Regions from separate parts of the Rubrobacter calidifluminis genome, predicted to be linked through region 1. Evidence: riboswitches for the same ligand, from Rfam matches in the RefSeq annotation. Region 1 holds a riboswitch; the other holds the start of a gene.

Region 1 (4,361 bases):
AGAACCACACCCCAGCTTCTCCGTCCGCACCGACGACGTAGGTGCGCAAATTGATCTCCGGGAAGTCGGAGATATGTTCCACGGCCGGCAACGGGCGCGGACGCACCCCGCTCATCCGGAAAGGAACCACCCCGAGCCAGGCACTCCCCCCGAAGGTATCCACCGCGAGGGAGCCGGGGATCATGGGACGCAGCACCTCCTCCGGCACCGGCCAGTGCATGAACAGCAGGTCGTGCCAGCGCATCGAGAGCGCCCACGGACCACGCGGGACCACCGGGGCACGCACCACCGCCCGGGCGCTCAAGACGAAACCTCCTCCACGCGCAGCCTGCCCTCCAGACCCTCCGGATTCCCCGCGAGCGAAGCTATCGCGTCGAGCAGGCGCGGCTCGAAGGTGCCGGGACCGTCGGCGAGCGGCGCGGCGGCCTCCCCCGCAAGCCCGAAGAAAGCCAGCGCCCCCGCGACCGTCTCCACATCTCCCCCACCCACGGCGGCGAAGCACCCGATGACCGCGGTCGAGGCGCAGCCGCTCCCCACGACCCGCCCCATCAAGGGGTGCCCGTTCGAGACGGCGAAAACCCGTCCCCCGTCGCTCACGTAGTCGGTGGGGCCGGTCGCGGCCACCGTCGTGCCGAGCGCGCGGGCGGCCCCGCGGACGGCCTCCTTCGCGTCCCCGGAGAGGCTCTCGACCCCGCGAACCTCGGCCTCGAGCCCGGCGAGGGTCGCTATCTCCCCGGCGTTGCCGCAGACGGCGGCCATCTCCACCTCCGAGAGGAGCCTGTGCGCCATCCGGGAGCGGAATGAGGTCGCCCCGGCGCCCACCGGGTCGAAGACGACCGGCACCCCGCGCCGGTTGGCCTCCTTCCCCGCCCGGAGCATCGCCTCTATCCACTGCGGGTCGAGCGTGCCCATGTTGATTACGAGCGCGCTGGCGGAGGCGACCATCTCCTCGACCTCCTCCACCGCGTGCGCCATCACCGGCAGCGCCCCGGTGCAAAGGGTCACGTTCGCGACCAGGTTGACCGTGACGTAGTTGGTCAGATGGTGGACGAGGGGCTTCTCGTCCCCGATCCTGCGCAGGACCTCCTCCGCTCTCATCCCTCTCCCTCCATGAGCGGCCCGAGCACGTTCACCGGTCCCGCCCCGCGGCCTATCCCCGTGAGACCATACTCGACGGCCTCGGAGGCGATGGCGCGTGCCCTCCGGGCCGCCTCCTCGAGGCCGAAGCCGTGCGCGAGGAAGGCGGCCAGAGCCGAGGAGTGGGTGCAGCCGGAGCCGTGGGTCGCCCCGCTCTCGTGCACCGGGCCTTCTATCTCCACGAAATGCTCGCCGTCGTAGAGCAGGTCCTCACCGGAAGCGCGGTGCCCGCCGGTGATGATCACCGCCCCCGGCCCCAGCTCCGCGAGGTCGCGGGCGCACCCGTGGACCTTCTCCGGGTCTTTCTTCCGTCCGGCGAGGACGAACGCCTCGTCGAGGTTCGGGGTGATGACGTCGGCGAGGGGCAGGAGCTCCTCGCGGTAGGCGTCCACGGCCTCCGGTTCGAGCAGCGTGGCCCCGCTCTCGGCGACCATCACCGGATCCACGACGACGTTCTTGAGCCCCAGCCGCCGGATCGCGCCCGCCACGGCCGAGACGATCTCGGCGTTGAAGAGCATCCCGGTCTTCACGGCGTCCGCCCCGATGTCCGAGACGACCGCCTCGATCTGCTCGATCACCACCTGCGTCGGCAGCGCGAATATGCTGCTCACCCCGACGGTGTTCTGAGCCGTGATCGCGACTATCGCGGTGGTTCCGTGCACCCCGCAGCGGGCGAAGGCCTTGATGTCCGCCTGGATGCCCGCCCCGCCTCCGGAGTCGCTCCCGGCTATGCTGAGCGCGGTCTTCATCTCTCCTCCCTAAGCATGCCTCGACAACTCCAGCTGCCGCCGCGAGGGCCGCGCCGCCCCGAGCGCCCGCAGCAGCACGACCACGACGGCGAGCGTGATCAGGAGACTCGGCACCAAATACCCGGCGTTGTACGCGGCGGAGTAGAGGTATGGGTTCCAGCCCTTAGGGGCGTAGGAGGCGAAGAAGGCGACCCCGCTTATGAAGTGGCAGACGAAGCGCCCGGCCACCGCCGCCACCGTGCCGGGCACCGCCCCGCGCGGGGTGGGCCGGAAGAGCCCGGCGAGCCCCATCGCGGCGAAGGGGAGCGGGTAGTCGAAGAGCACCTGCACCGGGTTGAGGACGTAGGGGTCCAGGATCAGGTCGAGGATGCCGTACGCCGCGCCCGCAACCGCCCCGACGCCGGGGCCCTGACGCAGCGCGAGCAGGACCAGCGGGATCATCTCGAAAGAGATCGAACCGCCCTCCGGCATCCTGAAGAGTTTCACCAGCCCCAGCACGAACGCGAGCGCCACCGCCAGCGCCGCCTCGGTGAGCACCCTCGTGTCCCTGAACCCGCTCACGGCCCTCCTCTCACGGGGTGCGCCAGGCTTCTCTCCCTGCGCCGGCATTACCCGGATCAGGTTCGACGGGTCGGCGCGTCCGCGCCCTCTCAGCCTCGCGGCTCCCCGGATCTCGTTCCTCGTGCTACTCTACCCCACCACTCCGTGGCCCACAACCTCCGGCAACCCACGAGATCCCGAGGACGGTGGCGGCGTCGGTTATCTCACCGGCGGCGATCTTCTCCAGCGCCTCGTCGAGCGGCGCCACTACGGAGCGCAAAAACTCCGTAGGCTCGGGAGCCGGCCCCCTCTCGTCCGGCAGCGCCCGGCAGCGGAAGAGGTGGCAGACCTCGTCCGTGCGCCCGGTGCTCGTGTGCACGGAGGCGAGGCGCTCCAGCCTCTCGGCCCGGTATCCCGTCTCCTCGAAAAGCTCCCGCCGGGCGGCCTCCTCAGGATCCTCCCCGGCGTCCACCGCTCCGCTCGGCAGCTCCAGCGTGAACCGCCCGAGCGGCTGCCGCCACTGACGCACGAGCACCACGCCGCCGTCGTCCGTGAGCGGCACCACCGAGGCGAACCCGCCGCTCTCGAGCACGCAGTAGTCTATCGTCTCCCCGTCGGGCAGCCTCACCTCGTCCACCCGCAGGGCACACCAGCGGTTGCGGTAGACGTAGCGGCTCGCGAGCGTGCTCCAGCTCCCATCGGTCATACGGAGGGAGAGTATAGACGAAGACCCCGCCCGGAACGGGCGGGGTCTCGCGGTGACGTACTCTCCGGCCTGCCGGCTCAGCCGGGCTCCTGGCCGGAGAAGTCGTACTCCTGAGCCTTGGTTATGTAGCTCTGCATGTCCTCGGGGACCTCGTCCTCCGGGAAGATCGCCTCGACCGGGCACTCCGGCTCGCACGCCCCGCAGTCGATGCACTCCTCCGGGTTGATCAGGAACTGATCCCCACCGTCGTAGATGCAGTCGACCGGACAGACCTCGACACAGCTCTGGTTCTTCTCGCCGATGCACGGCTCCGTGATCACGTAGGCCAAACCACTTCCTCCTCTTGGAGAGCCTCCCGTTTCTTCTGTGCCTTCGGCTTTATATCAACCCCGGAAGGGAGCAGAAACCCGGCGTTGATCGCCATCATCGGAGGTCATGATGCCGGTCATACCTTCATGTGACCCAGATCAAATCAGGTCCGGGCGCGCAGCTCCGCGGGTTTGAGGATGGTTATGGACTTGCTGTCCAGCTCCAGGATGCCTTCGGAGGCGAGGCGGGAGAGGGTCCTGGAGAGCGCCTCGCGGGAGATGCCGGTCGCCTCGGCCATCTCCTGCCGGGAGAGGGAGGGTGAGAACACGACGCCCCTCCTGGTCACCCGCCCCTCCTCGGCGGCGAGGTCGAGCAGCATGCGCGCGACCCGCTGGGGGGCGCTGTGGAAGACGAGGTCCCCGACGAGGTCTTCGAGCTCCCGGCTGCGGGCTGCGAGCACGCGGGAGAGGCGCACCGCCCCGGCGGGGAAGCGCTCCATTATCTCCAGGAGATCCTCCCGGAAGACGCCGTAGAGCACGCAGTCGGTGAGGGCTGTGGCCCCATGGCTCTGGGGCTGCCCCTCGAGCGCGGAGGCGAGCCCCAGGATCGCGCCGTCGCCGAAGACGCCGAGGATCTGGTCGCGGTTTTTGGGCCCGCCGGAGGAGCGATAGATCTTGACCCGCCCTTCGCGCATGAAGTACACCGCCCCAGAGGGCTCTCCCTCCCGGTAGAGGGCGGTTCCGGCCGCTATCTCGAGGACGGCCGCCGAGATGGCGAGCGCCTGGAAGAACTCCTCGCCGAGCCCCTCGAAGACCTCAAACTCCTGCAGCCCTTCGAGCTTGGAGAGGTGCTCTACCGCCCGGCATCTGGCCCCGGGCAGCCGCGCCCAGGATGGCGGTGCGTTCTCACCGTACAAGTCT
Region 2 (4,361 bases), on a different contig from region 1:
AGCCGCGTTCGTCACGCCGGGCCTCCCTCATTTGCTCGAGCTTTTTCCCTATCCAGAGCAGCATCAACCATCTCCTTTCATGCATCTTTCCGCCTGGTCTTCCCGCTCGATCGGTCCAGGTCTAGCTGCAACCGGTTTATCGGCCGGCAGTGAGGGTGGCTTTAGGAGTTTCGAGAAAATTCCTCAAAAATTTTTCCGGATCCGAAATCCTGGCTAGGACCGGCTCTCTCCGCCGCCGTGCAGCAACCTGACACCCGCACACAGAGCGAGGTAGAGCACCCCTGCGAGGACGAACGAGGGGATCGAAGCTCCCAGCCCGGGGAACTGGCGGGTGATGAACTGATAGGCGGCTACGCCCACAGCCCACGAGAACACGGCCATCCAGTCGAAGGCTGATCCGCTCTTCTCGTAGACGGCCTCCGCGTCGATTCCGCGGCGGCGCAGCAGGAAGTAGTCGACCGCAACGACGCCGAAGAGCGGGGCGAAGAACGCGCCGAGCATGAACAGGAAAGACTCGTAGCGCCCCATGGGAAGCACGGCCGCGGCGACGAAGGACACGACACCGAAGAGGACGACGAAAGCCCGCTGCGGTACGCGGGAGAAGATGTTGCCCGCCGAGACCGCGCAGGAGTAGAGGTCGGCGAAGGCATTGTCCGTCTCGTCCACGAGCACCAGGATCAGGGCTGCGACCCCGATCGGGAGGGCGAGTATCGCCTGCACGATGCCGCTCGTACCGAGCGCGAGCACGGCGAGCGCACCGAGGGCGTAGAACCAGACGTTGGTGACGAAGAACCCGGCGTAGGTGCCGAGTGCGGCACGACGGGCACTGCGGGCGAAGCGGCTGTAGTCGGCGGCGAGCGGGAGCCACGAGAGCGGCATGGCCACGACGAGGTCTACCGCCTGCGGGAAGGTGAGGCCTCCCTTCCCCGGCTGAGAGAGCGCGCGTGAGAGGCCGTAGTGCGAGAGCAGGTAGTAGGTCAGGTATACGGTGGTCAGCAGAAGCAGCCATATACCCACCTTCTCCAGCCACACCCTCACCACCACCAGCGGCCCGCCAAGAGCGAAAGCCACGCAGACGAGCGTGAAGAACACCAGCCAGAACCAGTGCAGCGAGGTACCGAGCAGACGGTGGGTGATGGCACCGGCCGCCCGGGTCATTATGATCAGCTCGAAGGCCGTCCAGCCGACGAGCTGCACGACGTTGACCACGGATGGCAGGTAGGAGCCGGCGGAGCCGAGCGTCGGGCGCAGGGAGGCCATCGTCGGGAGACCGTGGTCCGCCCCCATCACGGTGGGGACCAGCAGGATAAGGTTCCCGATGACCGTCCCGGCCACGATGGCCGCGAGCGCGGCTCCGAACCCTAAAGCCGGCACGAGCAGGGTGCCGGCGACCATGACGAGGAGCCCGGCCCCGTAGCTGCCCCACAGGACCGTGTAGTCCCAGGCTCCGAGCGTACGCTCACCGGGCGGCACGGGACGGGGGTCGAACGAGGCGCTCACGGCAGAAACTCCAAGTCAGGATCAAGGAAGATGCAAGAGCGTGGCGAGAAACCGTTCATCTTTTCGTCCCTCCGTCGGCATTACCCGAATCAGGTTCAAAGGGTCGGCGCCACCGTAAGAGAACGGCGCCCTCTCAGCTTCCTCCGGCGGAAGCTCCCCTCGTTCTGGTAGTGTACAGCAGGGCGCGGACACCTTCCAGAAGCAGCACCACCACCATACGGGTAGACTCTTCTCTGGAAACGAGCGGTTGCAAGCGAAGACGGAGGTGAGAGCGGTGAGGAACAAGCTCCTGGCGGCGGCGCTGGTCGGAGGGACGGCCCTGTACGCGCGTGATCGCGGCCGGAAGAGACTCGGCGTTCCCTATCAGGAGGCACGGCGTAGGGTAGTCATCGTAGGCGGGGGATTCGGCGGAATCTCCGCCTTCCGACAGCTGGTAGACAGCTTCACCGGAAGCGACGAGATCGGTGTACTGTTGCTCGACCGGGTGAACTACACGACCTTCTGGCCGATGGTCCCTTCGGCCATCTCCGGCAACGTCGAGGTCCGGCACATGGCCTACCCGTTAAGGCGGCTGGTCATACCCCGTGGGGGCGAGTTCTTCCAGGGCGAGGTCGTGGGGGTGGACTTCGAGCGCAAGAAGATCAGGACGGAGTTCGGAGAGTGCGACTACGACCACCTCATCCTGGCGCCGGGGAGCCAGACGGCGTTCTTCGGGACCAAGGGGGCCAAGGAGCATGCCATAGACCTCAAGGGCCTGAGGGAAGCGCTCGAGGTGCGCGGCAGGATCATAGACCGCTTCGAGGAAGCCGAGCGGCTGCGCGGTAAGGTCCCCGAGGAGCACCTCACCTTCGTCTTCGTGGGCGGAGGTCCGACCGGCGTCGAAGGCATATCCGACGCCCACGACCTCATCTTCGACGTCTTAAAGGACGACTATCCGAGCGTGGACTTCGACCGGGTGCGCCTTGTACTCGTCAACGCGGGCGAGAGGATCCTCAAGGGCATAGACCCTTCGCTCGCCAACGCAGCCTCGCGCCGCCTCGCCGCCCAGAGGGTCGAGGTCATAAACAACACCAAGGTCGATGAAGTATCCCCGGAGTACGTTAGGCTCTCCGACGGGAGGACGCTCCCGACGCGCACCACGGTCTGGGCCGCCGGTATACAGCCGCCGCCGCTCGTGGAGGGACTGGACATCGAAAAAGATGGGCGCGGGAGGATAATCGTCGATGAGTACCTGAGGGTAAAGAACCGCCCCGGCGTCTACGCGGTCGGCGACTGCGTAACGATCGACTACGACGGCCCACCCGTCCCGGCGCTCGCCCAGTCCGCCGAACAAGAAGGCAGAACGGCCGCGCTGAACCTCGCCGCGGAGCTCAAGGGAGGAGAGCTGACCCCGTTCCGCTACCGGCACCTCGGGCAGCTCGTCGACCTAGGGGAGAGTAGCGCCCTCACGGACATACTCGGGGTCCGGGTGAGCGGGCTGCTCGGGGCGCTCATCTGGAAGGGAGTCTACCTTTACGAGCTCGGCTACAACCTCAACCGGGCGCAGGTGCTCTTCGACTGGACGGTGGACCTGTTCACCAGGCCGAACATCTCGAAGCTCTTCGTCGACTGAAAAGCCCGCAGGGAAACACCGGGCAGGAATACAATTAGTAACCTCGCCGGGAGAGATGAGAACGGCGGCTGTACCGGACGAGGACGGAAACGGAGGCGAATGGGCCAGGCTCCACCGGAGAGCGAGACCGGAAATCCAAAAAGGGAGAACGGGGTGAGCTGGCTCAGGCGCGGCGCCCCGCTGGCGGTACCGGTGCTGGTCGCGGGGGCGCTGGTAGTCCTCTACGAGCTCATCCCGGTGCTCGAACTGCTCGCGATCTCCGCGATCCTCGCGCTCATACTGCGCTCTCTCGTACTGCTCCTGGGCCGGTTCGGCATCCGCTCGTGGGAGGCGGTCCTGATCCTGCTTGGGCTGCTCGCCGCGACGGGGGTCTTCATCTGGCTGGTTATGCTCCCGCACGTCGCGCGAGAGGTGGTAACGCTGGCCAGGATGATGCCCTCCTACATAAGCTCCCTGGACGGCCTCTCACGCCAGCTCCACGCGCGGCTGGACTTCTTCCCCAACCTCTCCAGCGACCTCAGTCACCTGCAGAGCTACCTGATGGGGCTTCTGGGCTCCGTTCCGGCTCTGCTCGGCACAGCGACACACATGCTCATCGACACAATAGCGGTCGTGGTCCTCTCACTGTACATGGCGCACGACCCGTCCTCGCTCATTCGGGGGATAGCCCGCTTCGTTCCGGATGGCAGGCGGCACGAGTTCTACGAGATAGTCTCGAACCTCGAAGGCAGACTTCGCGGCTGGCTGATAGGCCTGATACTCGCGATCGTAATCATCGGCACGGGGGCAGGGGTGGGGCTGTGGGCGCTCGGGATACCGCTCTCGCTCACCCTTGGCATCCTGGCGGGTCTGCTCGAGATCATCCCGTATTTCGGCCCCATCCTGGGAGGCCTGCTCCCGGCGCTGCTGGCGCTGACCATCTCCCCCCTGAAGATGATCCTCGTGGTCCTGCTGTTCTTCGCGCTGAACCAGTTCGACAGCCACGTGGTACAGCCGCTCATCGTCGGAAGGGAAGTGCGGCTGCACCCGGTGGCGGTCATCGTCTCGTTTCTGGTCTTCGGCAAACTTCTGGGGCTGGCCGGGGTACTGCTCGCGATACCGGCTGCGGCGTTCATCGTGACGCTCGCAGACGAGCTCATGCCGGAGAGGAAGGCGCCCTGTAAAGGGGAACCCGGCGACTCCGAGACCGAGCCGGCACACGCGGGCAAGGGCAACCCGGACTGAGCCCTCGGGGCAGAGATCTGCTCAC

What was found. Region 1 has a riboswitch for thiamine pyrophosphate ahead of thiT (energy-coupled thiamine transporter ThiT). Riboswitches for the same ligand answer to the same signal wherever they lie in the genome.
Region 2: another riboswitch for thiamine pyrophosphate. It lies ahead of cytX (putative hydroxymethylpyrimidine transporter CytX); the one in region 1 lies ahead of thiT (energy-coupled thiamine transporter ThiT).

Annotation. Positions count from the first base shown of each region.
Region 1 is NZ_JAQKGV010000006.1:133,472-137,832, reverse strand. It holds gene PJB24_RS06960 (YqjF family protein) at 1-304, opposite strand, end outside; gene thiM (hydroxyethylthiazole kinase) at 301-1,098, opposite strand; gene thiD (bifunctional hydroxymethylpyrimidine kinase/phosphomethylpyrimidine kinase) at 1,095-1,886, opposite strand; gene thiT (energy-coupled thiamine transporter ThiT) at 1,896-2,447, opposite strand; TPP riboswitch at 2,479-2,557, opposite strand; gene PJB24_RS06940 (NUDIX hydrolase) at 2,572-3,132, opposite strand; gene PJB24_RS06935 (indolepyruvate ferredoxin oxidoreductase subunit alpha) at 3,210-3,461, opposite strand; gene PJB24_RS06930 (Crp/Fnr family transcriptional regulator) at 3,605-4,357, opposite strand.
Region 2 is NZ_JAQKGV010000018.1:6,362-10,722, reverse strand. It holds gene PJB24_RS13380 (type II secretion system protein) at 1-64, opposite strand, end outside; gene cytX (putative hydroxymethylpyrimidine transporter CytX) at 214-1,500, opposite strand; TPP riboswitch at 1,550-1,670, opposite strand; gene PJB24_RS13370 (NAD(P)/FAD-dependent oxidoreductase) at 1,775-3,112, shown strand; gene PJB24_RS13365 (AI-2E family transporter) at 3,266-4,336, shown strand; gene speB (agmatinase) at 4,358-4,361, opposite strand, start outside.